Regions from separate parts of the Streptomyces sp. NPDC056224 genome, predicted to be linked through region 2. Evidence: predicted binding sites of a transcription regulator. Region 2 holds the regulator's gene; the other holds the start of a gene.
What was found. The regulator HspR, encoded in region 2, represses chaperone genes until heat shock. The targets are predictions, from matches to a motif close to TTGAGNNNNNNNNNCTCAA.
Positions count from the first base shown of each region.

Region 1: the regulator HspR is predicted to act here: its motif matches at 5,351-5,369, upstream of dnaK (molecular chaperone DnaK).

Region 1 covers NZ_JBHJTK010000004.1:291,504-298,871, reverse strand. Annotated here, with positions in the region: gene ACFCZ1_RS08705 (hypothetical protein) at 1-415, shown strand, start outside; gene ACFCZ1_RS08700 (D-alanyl-D-alanine carboxypeptidase family protein) at 464-1,663, opposite strand; gene ACFCZ1_RS08695 (lipase maturation factor family protein) at 1,744-3,171, opposite strand; gene dnaK (molecular chaperone DnaK) at 3,387-5,249, opposite strand; gene ACFCZ1_RS08685 (hypothetical protein) at 5,542-5,787, shown strand; gene ACFCZ1_RS08680 (hypothetical protein) at 6,019-6,399, shown strand; gene ACFCZ1_RS08675 (CBS domain-containing protein) at 6,466-6,888, shown strand; gene ACFCZ1_RS08670 (PP2C family protein-serine/threonine phosphatase) at 6,972-7,368, opposite strand, start outside.
Region 2 covers NZ_JBHJTK010000011.1:36,715-44,082, forward strand. Annotated here, with positions in the region: gene dnaK (molecular chaperone DnaK) at 145-1,995, shown strand; gene grpE (nucleotide exchange factor GrpE) at 1,995-2,642, shown strand; gene dnaJ (molecular chaperone DnaJ) at 2,682-3,869, shown strand; gene ACFCZ1_RS16365 (heat shock protein transcriptional repressor HspR) at 3,871-4,335, shown strand; gene ACFCZ1_RS16370 (helix-turn-helix transcriptional regulator) at 4,395-5,387, opposite strand; gene ACFCZ1_RS16375 ((2Fe-2S)-binding protein) at 5,759-6,073, shown strand; gene ACFCZ1_RS16380 (pyridoxamine 5'-phosphate oxidase family protein) at 6,257-6,670, opposite strand; gene clpB (ATP-dependent chaperone ClpB) at 6,799-7,368, shown strand, end outside.

The DNA of each region.
Region 1 (7,368 bases), on a different contig from region 2:
CGACGCACACCCGAGTCCCTGGCACGCGCCCACATCCGGCACCACCGTCGTAGCCGCATCCTTCATGATCTTCGGCGGGGCGATGGCGATCTTCGAGGGGATCTCGGCCATCGCCAAGGACGACGTGTTCCTCGCGACGCGCCACTACGTGTTCGAGTTCAGCCTGGCGGGCTGGGGCTGGGTACACCTCATTCTGGGCATCGTCATCGTCCTCGCCGGCTGCGCCGTGCTCAGCGGAGCCCTGTGGGCGCGCTACTTCGGCGTCTTCGTCGCCGGACTGGGCGCGATCGCCAACTTCCTGTGGATCCCGTACTACCCCTTGTGGGCCTTGGTCCTGGTCGCCGTCAACCTCTTCGTCGTCTGGGCGCTGTGCCACGGCATGCACCGCGAAGCGGACGCGGGCCGGACCGCCTGATCCGGCCGGCGCGCTGCTCCGTACGGCAGTGCCACCGCTCGTTCCCCTTCAGGGCAGACGTGCCTGAGCCGCGCCGCGCCGCTTGCTTCGGCGGCGCAGGACGGCCGCCCCGGCGAGGCCCGCCGCGACGACGAACACGGCCGACGCGACGTAGCCCGTGTGCGTACTCGTGCGGGGGCGCTCCGGAACGGTGGCGCGAGCCGTGACGGCGCGCACCACCGCGGGGGACGCCGGAGGGGCCAGGGATCCGACCGGATCCACACGTCCCGCGGCGTCGAATCCCCAGTCCAGCAGGGACCAGGCTTCCTCGTACACCGCGTTTCCGCCGCCCCGCTGAGGGTTCATCACGGTCACCAGCAGGGTGCGTCCGCCCCGGCGGGCGGCGGCGATCAGCGTGTAGCCCGCCTGGGAGGTGTAGCCGTTCTTGACACCGACGATCCCGGGGTACCGGCCCACCCCGTCTTCGCCGGTCACCAACCGGTTGGTGTTCTCGATGCCGAACGTCCAGGTGGGACTGCCGTCGCTGTGGGTGCCGCCGGGAAAGCGGGCGTCGGCGGTCGCGGCGTACGCGGCGAAGGCGGGGTCCGCGAGGCCCGTACGGCCGAAGACCGCGAGATCGTAGGCCGAGGATGCCTGGCCGTCCGCGTCGTAGCCGTCCGGGGAGACCACGGTGGTGTCCCGTGCGCCCAATGCGCGCGCCTTGGCCTGCATCTGCGCCGCCGTGACGTCCCAGCCGCCGTTCATCTCGGCCAGTACGTGCACGGCATCGTTACCCGAGCTGAGGAAGACGCCCCGCCACAGGTCCGCCACCCGGTAGGTGTGGTCTGCGGAAACACCCACCACACTGCTCCCCTCCGCCACTTCGTCCAGCTCGGCCTCGGTGACCGTGTGCCGGCTGGAGGCGGGGAGACGGGGCAGCGCGGTGAGGGCGAAGAGGGTCTTGAGGGTGCTGGCCGGGGGCAGCGGGCGGTGTGCGTCGTGGGCCGCGAGCACCTCGCCCGTACGGACGTCCGCGACCAGCCACGACAGGGCCGAGACGTCGTCGGGCAGTTCGGGCGCCCCCTGCCGTGCCCGCACATGGGTCCCGGAGCGGTGCAACAGCGACGCGCCCACGGACGGGGCGGGTCGTGGCGGCAGCGGATCGGCTCGCGGGAGGCCCGTGGCCGTCGGTGCGAGGAGGACCGACGCTCCGACGGCGAGGGCTGCCACGCCGGAGCCGGTTCTGCGACCAGAGGATCTGATGCTCATTCAGCCAGCGTAGGAACGTATCGGGCCGCCCGCAGTGCCGGGTGAGCCGACCGTGCGGTGGGCCAGGCCCCGGTACGGCGTCATCGGGCCTTCGTGACCGCCGGAAGGAATTCGCCCGCGAGCGTGCGGTGCCACCACGTCCGGCTGCTCCGGAGCTCGCGCCGGCCGGTGAACTCGTAGCGGTAGAGGCGTGCGCGGATGCAGGCGGGCGGGGAGGTGGGGAAGGGGTTGCCGCGCAGGAGTCCGAGGGTGGCCGGGTCGTTGTCCAGGAGCTTTCCGATGAACGCTCCGAACCAGGGCGCCGCGTAGGCGGGCGAGAGGGCGGCGAACCACATGAGCCAGTCCAGGCGGAGGTGGTACGGGGCGACCTGCGGTGGGAGGCGGCGTACGTCGCCGGGTTTGCCCTTGAAGCGGTACTCCTTCCACACCGTGTCGTCGGTGATCTCCTGCTCGTCGGTGCCCTCGATCACCACTTCGTGGCGGACCCGGCCGACGGAGCCGAAGGCTCCGTAGGTGTTGACCAGGTGGAGCGGGTTGAAGGAGGCGTTCATCACCTGGTGCCGGGAGAGCAGGTTGCGGACCGGCCAGTAGCTGAGCACGGCCACGACAAGGGTGACGGCCAGCACGGTGCCCTCGTACCAGGCGGGCGGGGCGGCCTGCGCCGCGTGGCCGGGCAGCGGCAGGACCGCGGCGGCCCGCCCGCCGTCGATCGCGGTGAGGGCGAGCAGCAGGGCCAGCCAGTTGAGCCAGGCGAAGTTGCCGGATGCCACGAGCCACAGCTGCGTGACGACGATGACCCCGGCGGCCACGCTCGCGACGGGTTGCGGCGCGAACAGGGCCAGGGGGGCTCCGAGCTGGGCGAAGTGGTTCGCGGCGGTCTCCACCCGGTGCAGCGGTCTGGGCAGGTGGTGGAAGAACCAGCTGAGGGGGCTCGGCATCGGCTGGGTCTCGTGGTGGTAGTACAGGCAGGTCAGGTCGCGCCAGCACGGGTCGCCGCGCAGTTTGATCAGCCCCGCGCCGAACTCCAGACGGAACAGCAGCCAGCGCAGCATCCACAGCACCAGGACCGGGGGCCCGGTCCTGGCGTTGCCCAGGAAGATCGCCAGGAAGCCGGCTTCCAGGAGCAGCGATTCCCACATGAAGGCGTACCAGGTCTGACCGACATTGACGATCGACAGGTACAGCGCCCATACGAGTGCCCACAGGAGCATCGACGCCCACAGCGGCACGAGGTCTGCCGCGCCCGCCACCAGGGCCGCGGACAGGGCCGTGCCCGTCCAGGCGACGGTCGCGAAGAACCGGTCGGAGTAGTGGAAGTGGAAGATGCTGGGCGAGTGGCGCAGGGGTACCGCCGCCACGAACCGCGGCACCGGGAGCAGCCCCCGCTCGCCGATGAGCGCCCGGAACTGGTTGGCGGAGCTGAGGAAGGCGACGAAGTACAGGGCTGCCAGCCCGCGCTGGAAGACCAGCCTGCCCAGCCAGTACGTGTCATCGGTGAACCACTCCACAGCAGCCCTCCTGTCACGGCCCCTGCCCTCGGACCGCAGCGGTCATTCGGCGGACGCCGCCGGTCGCGCTCCAGCTGTGCAGCGGCCCGTGCGGGCCCGGTCGGGCGGCTCGCCGACCGCGACCCGGGCCGGGCGCGGGAGGTGCTGCCCGACAGGTGCTGCCCGACGCGGTAGCCGGGGCGCGGCACCGTGGTGCAGGTCGGCCGGTCGACCTCTCATCCCGTGCCTCCCCTCGCGTTGTCGTCGTCGACGATCTCCGCGTCGACGACGTCCTCGTCCGGGCCGGAGGGCCCGGCGTCGGCAGCGGGCCCGCCGCCGCCCGCGGCTCCTTGGGCGGCGGCGTACAGAGCGGTGCCGATCTTCTGCGCGGCCGCGGCCGCCTTGTCGGTCGCCGCGCGGACGGCGGTGGTGTCCTCGCCCTTGAGCTTCTCCTTCAGCTCGGCGACGGCGGCCTCGACCTCGGTCTTGAGGTCGGCCGGGATCTTGGCCGCGTTGTCCCGCAGCAGCCGCTCGGTCTGGTGGACGAGCTGTTCGGCGCTGTTGCGGGTCTCGGCGGCTTCCTTGCGGCGCCGGTCCTCCTCGGCGTGCTGCTCGGCCTCGCGGACCATCCGCTGGATGTCGTCCTTCGGCAGTGAGGAGCCGCCGGTGACGGTCATCTTCTGCTCCTTGCCCGTGCCGAGGTCCTTGGCCGTGACGTGCATGATGCCGTTCGCGTCGATGTCGAAGGAGACCTCGATCTGCGGGACGCCGCGCGGGGCCGGCGGCAGGCCGGTCAGCTCGAACATGCCGAGCTTCTTGTTGTACGCCGCGATCTCGCGCTCGCCCTGGTAGACCTGGATCTGCACGGACGGCTGGTTGTCCTCGGCCGTCGTGAAGATCTCGGAGCGCTTGGTCGGGATGGTCGTGTTGCGCTCGATCAGCTTGGTCATGATGCCGCCCTTGGTCTCGATGCCCAGGGACAGCGGGGTCACGTCGAGGAGCAGGACGTCCTTGACCTCACCCTTGAGCACACCGGCCTGGAGGGTGGCGCCCATGGCGACGACCTCGTCCGGGTTGACGCCCTTGTGCGGGTCCTTGCCGGTCAGCTCCCTGACCAGTTCGGTCACGGCGGGCATGCGCGTCGAGCCGCCCACGAGGATGACGTGGTCGATGTCCGCAAGCTTGATCTTCGCGTCCTTGATCGCGTCGTGGAACGGGCCCTTGCAGCGCTCCAACAGGTCCGCGGTCAGCTGCTCGAACCCGGTGCGCGTGAGCTTCTCGTCCAGGTGCAGCGGGCCCTCGGCGGACGCCGTGATGTACGGCAGGTTGATCGAGGTCTCCGTGGAGGAGGACAGCTCGATCTTCGCTCGCTCGGCGGCCTCGCGCAGACGCTGGACCGCCATCTTGTCCTTGGAGAGGTCGATGCCGTAGCCGTTCCGGAACTGCTGCACGAGGTGGTCGACGATCCGCTGGTCCCAGTCGTCACCGCCGAGGTGCGTGTCACCGTTGGTGGCCTTGACCTCGACCAGTCCTTCGCCGATCTCCAGGAGCGACACGTCGAAGGTGCCGCCACCGAGGTCGAAGACGAGGATCGTCTGGTCGTTCCCCTTGTCCAGCCCGTACGCCAGGGCGGCCGCGGTCGGCTCGTTGATGATCCGCAGCACCTTCAGGCCCGCGATCTCGCCCGCCTCTTTGGTCGCGGTGCGCTGGGAGTCGTTGAAATAGGCGGGAACGGTGATGACCGCGTCCGTCACGTCCTCACCGAGATAGGCCTCGGCATCGCGCTTCAGTTTCTGCAGGACCCGCGCCGAAATCTCCTGGGCCGTGTACCGCTTGCCGTCGATGCCGCCGCTTTCCGGGAAACGCCAGTCCGTTTCGCCGATGTGCCGCTTGACCGACCGCGCGGTGCGGTCGACGTTCGTCACCGCCTGCCGCTTGGCCACCTCCCCCACCAGGACCTCCCCGCCCTTGCCGAAGGCCACCACGGAAGGGGTCGTCCTGTTTCCTTCGGTGTTCGCGATGACCGAGGGCTCGCCGCCTTCCAGAACCGCGACGACGGAGTTGGTCGTACCCAGGTCGATTCCTACTGCCCGTACCATCATCCGCTCCTCTCAGGCGCGACCCCTGAGCCCTGAGCCCTGAGCCCTGAGCCCCGGAGTACAGGGTGGCGATACCACCTGTATAGCTCGCATCAATAAACTTGACAAGAGTCCGCTCAAGTCAACTGCCGGGACGCGGCGCCGCACCCCGGGCGGCCCTTCCGCCAAACCTGCCGCACCCCTTCTTCCCCCCGTTGGCCTACCCCGGTTGGCCTCTTGGGAGGAAGGGCCCTCTCATGGACTTCAGGGCCGGCGTTCACCGACCGGCCGCCGACGGCAGAAGGGCACGCCCATGTACGAGATGCGCGCCGAGTCCACCCCTGGCGGATCCGAAATGCTGTGGCACGTGATAGCCAAGATCCCGGCCACCGGCACCCTGTGCGGGTACACCCTGGCGCCGGACCTGACCGTCACCGCGCTCCTGTCCGAGGGAGTGGCGGAACGCTACTGCGTCCCCTGTATGAGCGCCTTCCGGGCGGCCATGGAGAACCGCGTGCCGCCGGGTGCGGCAGAGCCGCCCTACGCCCTGGAGTCCTGAGGGCACCGCGCGGGCGGCTGCGTGGGTGTCGCACCGAACCATCACCCTCACCTCCGGGGCCCGCGCGGACCCCGCCCTCACGACCGCCTCCCCAAAACCCCTCCCCGAATATTGTCAAGATATCCCGATAAGGGGTATATCGGTCACATAGGGCGACGCGCCGCGAACGCTCGCGGACGCGACCGCGATCACGTCGGGAAGCGCCGGCCATCCGAGAGGGGGCGAGAACGAATGATCACGGGACTTGCACTGGAGCGAGTGGAGTTCACCTGTGGCCGGTGCTGGTACGAGTGGAGCATCGACTACGACGTCCAGCAGTACACGGATGATCAGGGCGGCATCTGGGAGTACTTCTCGCGCGACGGCATCGCCGTGCCCTCCCCGTACACCCCCGCGGGAGCCACACCCTGCCCGGCGTGCGGGCGCCACTGGGTCGGCCGCCTCCTGGCCCGCAGGCTCATTCCCGCAGCGCCGGGACCGGACCACACACCACGCCTGAGGATCACCGACGCGGCCGGTCACCGGCCCGAGCGGCAGGACGCCCGGCCGCTGGGCGCCACCGCACACGCCCAGCCGCGACAGCTCGAACCACCCCCGATTCCCAGCAGCTGACGAGACCGCCATGGCCGCGGCCATGACCCGGCGGCCCGCGTACGGCCGCCGGCGGCAGGAGGAGCCATGACCCGACAGGTGCACGAGGTGATGACCGAGCGCCCGGTGGCCGTCGAGAAGCAGACGTCACTGGCGGAAGCCGCACGCGTCATGCGCGACGCCGGCATCGGGGACGTCCTGGTGGTGGACGAGGGCCGGCTGCGCGGCATCCTGACCGACCGGGACCTCGTCATCCGCGCCATCGCCGAGAGCAGGGACCCCTCCGACACCACGGTGCAGTCCGTCTGCACCAATGAGCTGGTCACCGTCCGGCCCGACGACGGCGTCGACCACGCCGTCGATCTCATGCGCCGGCACGCGCTGCGGCGCCTGCCCGTGGAGACCGAGGACGGCGTGCTGGTCGGCGTCGTGACCCTCGGCGATCTGGCGGTCGAACAGGACCCGGCTTCCGCTCTCTCCGCGATCTCCGCCGCGGAACCCGACAACTGACATGCCCGCCCTCCCGTCCGGGCGGGCGTCCGGGCGGGCGGGCGAGGGCGGGCGGAGGCCTCGGCTGCAGGCCTCGGCCGAGGTCACAGGCGCAGGACGACCAGGGCGGTGTCGTCGGTGATGCCGACGGGCGGAAGGAGGTCGGCCAGCAGTGCGTCGGCCAGGCTGTCGGGCTCCAAGGTGAGGTGTCGTACGAGGGAATCGGCGAGCCTTCGCATACCCGTGTCGATGTCTTCGCGGCGGCGTTCGATGAGTCCGTCGGTGTAGAGGACGAGGACGGAGCCCTCGGTGAACGCGGTGTCCGCCTGGGGGCGGGCAATGTGTTCGGGGCGGGCACCCAGCGGGGGGTCGGTGGCCTGGTCGAGGAAGCTCACGGTGCCGTCGGGGGCGCAGAGTGCGGGCGGGGGGTGCCCGGCGCTGCTGTAGGTGAGGGTCCGGCTGTTCCAGTCGATGAAGACGGACACGGCGGTGGTGGATTCG
Region 2 (7,368 bases):
ACCCCGTGCCGACAGGGCCGATGGCACAGGTTGCGCGTAAGGGCGGCCTAAAGGTTGAGTCGTGTCGACTCAGTTCTGTTGACGTCCTCGCGGCGATGCGGCATGGTTGAGTCTGTTGCACTCAAGTCAGCTGGAGGAATCAAAATGGCACGTGCGGTCGGCATCGACCTGGGCACCACTAACTCCGTCGTCAGCGTTCTGGAAGGCGGCGAGCCCACCGTCATCACCAACGCCGAGGGCGCCAGGACCACGCCGTCCGTCGTCGCCTTCGCCAAGAACGGCGAGGTCCTCGTCGGCGAAGTGGCCAAGCGCCAGGCGGTCACGAACGTGGACCGGACCATCCGCTCCGTCAAGCGCCACATGGGCACTGACTGGAAGATCAACCTGGATGGCAAGGACTTCAACCCGCAGCAGATGAGCGCCTTCATCCTGCAGAAGCTGAAGCGCGACGCCGAGGCCTACCTGGGTGAGAAGGTCACGGACGCGGTCATCACCGTCCCGGCCTACTTCAACGACTCCGAGCGTCAGGCGACGAAGGAGGCCGGTGAGATCGCGGGTCTGAACGTCCTGCGCATCGTCAACGAGCCGACCGCGGCCGCCCTGGCCTACGGCCTCGACAAGGACGACCAGACCATTCTCGTCTTCGACCTCGGTGGCGGCACCTTCGACGTGTCGCTCCTGGAGATCGGCGACGGTGTCGTCGAGGTCAAGGCCACCAACGGTGACAACCACCTCGGTGGCGACGACTGGGACCAGCGCGTCGTCGACTACCTCGTGAAGCAGTTCCAGAACGGCCACGGCGTCGACCTGTCCAAGGACAAGATGGCGCTCCAGCGTCTGCGCGAGGCCGCCGAGAAGGCGAAGATCGAGCTGTCCTCCTCCACGGAGACCTCGATCAACCTGCCGTACATCACGGCGTCCGCCGAGGGCCCGCTGCACCTGGACGAGAAGCTCACGCGCTCGCAGTTCCAGCAGCTGACCGCGGACCTGCTCGACCGCTGCAAGACCCCGTTCCACAACGTCATCAAGGACGCGGGCATCAACCTGTCCGAGATCGACCACGTGGTCCTGGTCGGCGGCTCCACCCGCATGCCGGCCGTCGCCGAGCTCGTCAAGGAGCTCACCGGCGGTCAGGACGCCAACAAGGGCGTCAACCCGGACGAGGTCGTCGCCATCGGCGCCACCCTCCAGGCCGGTGTGCTCAAGGGTGAGGTCAAGGACGTCCTGCTCCTCGACGTGACCCCGCTGTCCCTGGGCATCGAGACCAAGGGCGGCATCATGACCAAGCTGATCGAGCGCAACACGACCATCCCGACCAAGCGCTCCGAGATCTTCACGACGGCCGAGGACAACCAGCCGTCCGTGCAGATCCAGGTCTACCAGGGCGAGCGCGAGATCGCGGCGTACAACAAGAAGCTCGGCATGTTCGAGCTGACCGGCCTGCCCCCGGCCCCGCGTGGCGTCCCGCAGATCGAGGTCTCCTTCGACATCGACGCGAACGGCATCATGCACGTCACGGCCAAGGACCTCGGCACGGGCAAGGAGCAGAAGATGACCGTCACCGGCGGCTCTTCGCTCGGCAAGGACGAGGTCGACCGCATGCGCCAGGAGGCGGAGCAGTACGCGGACGAGGACCTGCGCCGCAAGGAGGCGGCCGAGTCCCGCAACCAGGGCGAGCAGCTCGTCTACCAGACGGAGAAGTTCGTCAAGGACAACGAGGACAAGGTCCCGGCCGAGGTCAAGACCGAGGTCGAGGCCGCCGTCGCCGAGCTGAAGGAGAAGCTCAAGGGCGAGGACACCGCCGAGATCCGCACCGCGACCGAGAAGCTCGCCGCGGTCAGCCAGAAGCTCGGCCAGGCGATCTACGCCGACGCGCAGGCCGCGCAGGGCGCCGCCGGCGCCGCTGCCGGTGACGCGGGCCAGGCGAAGGCCGACGACGACGTCGTCGACGCCGAGATCGTCGACGACGAGAAGCCGAAGGGCGGCGCTGCCTGATGTCGGAGGAGACCCCGGGCTTCGAGGAGAAGCCCGACGTCCCCGTCGACGGCACGCCCGACGAGCCGAAGGCCGCCGACTCCGCCAAGGAGGCGGCGGCCCCGGCCGGGGACTCTGCAGCGGATGTGGCCCTGCTGGCGCAGCTGGACCAGGCCCGTACGGCGCTCGGTGAGCGCACCACGGACCTCCAGCGGCTCCAGGCGGAGTACCAGAACTACCGCCGCCGGGTGGAGCGGGACCGGATCACCGTCAAGGAGATCGCGGTCGCGTCCCTCCTGACGGAACTCCTCCCGACCCTGGACGACATCGGCCGGGCGCGGGAGCATGGCGAGCTGGTCGGCGGTTTCAAGTCGGTGGCCGAATCGCTAGAGACGGTCGCCGCCAAGATGGGTCTGCAGCAGTTCGGCAAGGAGGGCGAGCCCTTCGACCCGACGATCCACGAGGCCCTGATGCACTCGTACGCGCCGGACGTCACCGAGACGACCTGCGTGGCGATCCTGCAGCCGGGGTACCGAATCGGCGAGCGTACGATCCGTCCCGCGCGGGTCGCGGTGGCCGAGCCCCAGCCGGGCGCGGCCCCCAAGTCCGAGTCGGCCGAGGCCGACGCGCCGTCGGACAAGGACACGGATGCCCCCGACAAGGGCTGATGTTGAACCTGTAGGAGCACGAGAGGAGGGACACCGGGGATGAGCACGAAGGACTTCGTCGAGAAGGACTACTACAAGGTCCTCGGTGTCCCGAAGGACGCCACCGAGGCCGAGATCAAGAAGGCGTACCGGAAGCTCGCACGCGAGTTCCACCCGGACGCCAACAAGGGCGACGCCTCCGCCGAGGAGCGCTTCAAGGAGATCTCCGAGGCGAACGACATCCTCGGCGACGCCAAGAAGCGCAAGGAGTACGACGAGGCGCGCGCCCTGTTCGGCAACGGTGGCTTCCGCCCCGGGCCGGGCGGGGCCGGCGGGTCGTTCAACTTCGACCTCGGCGACCTGTTCGGCGGCGCCCAGCCGGGTCCCGGCGGCGCGGGCGGCGGCTTCGGCGGCGGCCTGGGCGATGTCTTCGGCGGCCTGTTCAACCGCGGCGCCGGGCCGGGTGCGGGAACCCGCACCCAGCCGCGCCGCGGCCAGGACATCGAGTCGGAGGTCACCCTCTCCTTCACGGAGGCGGTGGACGGGGCCACGGTCCCGCTCCGGATGTCCTCGCAGGCCCCGTGCAAGGCGTGTTCGGGCACCGGCGACAAGAACGGCACCCCCCGGGTGTGCCCGACCTGTGTCGGCACCGGCCAGGTCTCGCGGGGCAGCGGCGGCGGCTTCTCGCTGACCGACCCCTGCGCGGACTGCAAGGGCCGCGGCCTGATCGCCGAAACCCCCTGTGACGTCTGCAAGGGCAGCGGGCGCGCCCGCAGCTCGCGCACCATGCAGGTCCGGATCCCGGCGGGCGTCTCCGACGGCCAGCGGATCCGGCTGCGCGGCAAGGGCGCGCCGGGCGAGCGCGGCGGTCCGGGCGGTGACCTCTACGTCGTCGTGCACGTCGACTCCCACCCGGTGTTCGGCCGCAAGGACGACAACCTGACGGTGACCGTCCCGGTGACGTTCGCGGAGGCGGCGCTGGGCGCCGACATCAAGGTGCCGACCCTGAACGGCCCCGCGGTGACGCTCAAGCTGCCGCCGGGCACCCCGAACGGCCGTACGATGCGGGCCCGCGGCAAGGGAGCGGTCCGCAAGGACGGCACCCGCGGAGACCTGCTGGTGACGGTGGAGGTCGCGGTCCCGGCCGAGCTGTCGGACAAGGCGCGCGAGGCGCTGGAGATGTACCGCGAGGCGACGGAGTCGCAGGACCCCCGCTCCGCGCTGTTCGAGTCCGCGAAGGGAGCATGACATGGACGGCCGCCGACGACAGTCCTCCCGCTTGGGCGGGGGCTACCAGCTCACCGACGAGACCCCGGTCTACGTGATCTCGGTGGCCGCCCAGCTCTCGGGCCTGCATCCGCAGACCCTGCGCCAGTACGACCGTCTCGGCCTGGTCTCCCCGGACCGTACGGCCGGGCGCGGCCGGCGCTACTCGGCCCGTGACATCGAGCTGCTGCGCACGGTGCAGGCGCTGTCCCAGGACGAGGGCATCAACCTGGCGGGCATCAAGCGGATCATCGAACTGGAGAACCAGGTCGCGGCGCTCCAGCAGCGCGTGGCCGAGCTCTCCGCCGCGGTGGACGGCGCGGCGGCCACGCTCCAGGCCCGCGAGGCCCAGGTGCACGCCTCCTACCGGCGCGACCTGGTCCCGTACCAGCCGCCGGTGCCGGGCAGCGCCCTGGTCGTCTGGCGGCCCAAGCGCCCGACGGACTGACAGCGCGTGCGAAGGCCCCTCCCGGACGGGAGGGGCCTTCGGCGTCTCCCCGGGGCCGGTCAGAGCCGCGGACCGCGCGTGGGCCCCGAGACCTGGCCCAGGATCCCCGACTGGGCGATGAGGAAGCCGAGCTGGGCCCGGCTGCCGCTGCCCAGGGCGGAGGCCAGCTTGGCGATGTGCGCGCGGCAGGTCCGTACGTTCATGCCCAGGCGGCGAGCGATGGCCTCGTCCACGTGCCCCTCGACGAGGAGCTGGGCGATGGAGCGCTGCACGCCCGAGATCCCCGAGGGTGTCGGATCGTAGGGGATCTGCTCGTTGAGCGGCGTGGCCCGGCGCCACAGCTGCTCGAAGACCCGGGCCAGGTAGCGGACGAGCGCCGGGTGCCGCAGTTCCAGGGCGATCTGCTGGTCGTCGCTGGCGGGGATGAAGGCGACCGACTCGTCGCAGATGATGAGCCGTTCGACCAGCTCTTCCAACGTCCGGATCTCGACCTTTCCGCTGGCCATCCGGTCGACGTAGGCCATCGTCCCGCGGCTGTGGCGCACGGTGTGCTGGTAGAGGGTGCGCATGCTCACGCCCCGCCGGATGAGCGGCTGGTCCCGTTCTATCGCCTGGTTCAGAATGTTCTCGGAACGCCCGCCTCCCGGCTGGATGGTGAGCATTTCCGCCTGGCACTCGGCGGTGGCGACATTGAGGGCCGCGTTGATCCTGTTGAATCCCTCCAGCACGGTGATCGCGTGCGTGGGTGCGGGAGTCAGGGCGCTGATGGCCATGAATGGCTCAAACGCTTCGGTGAGCTCGATGGAGGAGCGCCGGCGTTGCAGGATCTCCCGTTCCAGCGGGTGCAGCCGCTGCGCGAGGGCCACCGAAGGCGGAACCGGACGGAGCCAGTTGTCGTCGTCCGGGTCAGGGTGCAGCAGGGCGAATTCCAGCAGGCAGGGCGTCTGCTCGACCTCTTCGCGGGCTATGCGGCCGGAGCTGAGCGCGCTCGCGTACAACTCGGCCCCCAGGTCGCACAGGTCCGTCACCGCATGGGGATGTGTCTGGTTCATCCGCATAATCGGCAAATCTCCCACCCCCAGGGTCCTGCATGTACAGGAACATGATGCATCGCCACGGTGGCAATGGCGTGGCTCGATAAGTCATCGTCTGAGATGCGGGGGAGAGGAATCCATCAAGTGAGGACAACGTCGACCATGTACAAGAAATTGCTTCGCTCGGTGGCTGCCATTGCTCTCTCTACGGCCGCTGCTGTCGGTGGAATCTCGCTCGCGCAGACCAGCTGGGGCGGCGCGCCCGCCGACAGCGGTTGGGGGGCCGGTGCCACCACCGGTGAGAGCGACAGTGGTTGGGGCAAGGTCTTGGCCGACAGCGGCTGGGGCCCCGCACCCAAGCCGGTTATGGGTGGGAAGTCTTCGGACGCATGACCCCCGACGACCGCGGCTTCCGCCGCGAAATGGCCTCCGCTTACCGGTCGGGATGGCAGTTCATCGACCTGGCCACGGCGATCCCGTACCCCGGGGACTCGCTGATGGTCACCCTGTTCGGTCAACCGATCGTCGTCGTGCGCGAGGAGGACGAGGACGTACGTGCCTACCGGTGCCTGCGCCGCCCGCGGGGCGCGCCGCAGCCCGTCCGCTGCGAGGTGCGCTACGGAATGGTCTTCGTCAATCTTGATCAGCGCGATCACCAGCTCTTCGAACCCGATATCACCACCGCCACCCCCCGCAGTGCCTGAAGCGATTCCCCCTTCGTTCCAGATCGCTCAGGCGCTACCCCCACACAACGGCGCCATCGTGGACCTGACCACGATGGCGCCGTTGTGATGTCCGCGTCCAGTCGCTGACCGGACAAGATGCGGGCGGATGAGCGGATGAGCGGATCGGCGGACGACCGGATGAGCGGATAGGGAGTCAGCGGTTCACGCGCGGCCCATGGCCCGGTCCAGCGTGATCTCCATGACGACCCGGTCGGGATTGGGCGAGGGCGTCCGCCCGTAGCGCTCCGCGTAGCGCGCCACCGCCTCGGCGACCGAGGCCTCGTCCGTGCGGATCACCGCGCGGCCCTCCAGGGTGGCCCAGCGGCGCCCTTCCATCTGGCACACCGCGACCCGCGCCCCGCCCGGCTGCCCGGCCTGGGCCGCCAGGATGTTGCGGACCTTCTTGCTGTGCTTGTTGCTGATCACCCGGGCCAGGCCGGCCTCCGGGTCGTAGGTCACCCCCACCGGCACCACGTGGGGCGTGCCGTCGGGGCGCGGCGTGGTCAGCGTGCAGACGTGCCGTTCCCGCCAGAAGGCGAGGTACTCGGGCGTCGGGTGGAGTACGTCATGGGACATGGCCCGAAGAGTACGACTCTCTGCCTTGAGTGGAATAGACTCAACTTTGCATAGGTTGTTTATGTCAGAGTTAGGCAGAGTGAGTCGTCGGGGTGTCGTCACCCCTTCCGGAGAGGAGAAGCCGCCCCGTGGACGCCGAGCTGACCAACAAGAGCCGAGCCGCGCTGAACGCGGCCACCAGCAGGGCCGTCAAGGACGGCCACGCCGATCTGACCCCCGCCCACCTGTTGCTGGCGCTCCTCGCCGGCGAGGACAACGAGAACATCACCGACCTGCTCGCCGCCTCGGATGCCGACCAGGCCGCCGTGCGCGGCGGCGCCGAGCGGCTGCTGGCTGCCCTGCCCAGCGTCACCGGCTCCACGGTCGCGCCCCCGCAGCCCACCCGCGAGCTGCTCGCCGTACTCGCCGAGGCCGACGCCCGGGCGGGCGGGCTGGGCGACGACTACCTGTCCACCGAGCACCTGCTCATCGCCCTCGCCGCCAAGGGCGGCGCGGTCGGCGAGATCCTGTCCACCCAGGGGGCGAGCGCGAAGAAGCTGCTGGACGCCTTCGAGAACGCGAGAGGAGGGCGGCGGGTGACCACCCCCGACCCCGAGGGCCAGTACAAGGCGCTGGAGAAGTTCGGCACCGACTTCACGGCGGCCGCCCGCGACGGCAAGCTCGACCCGGTCATCGGCCGCGACCACGAGATCCGCCGC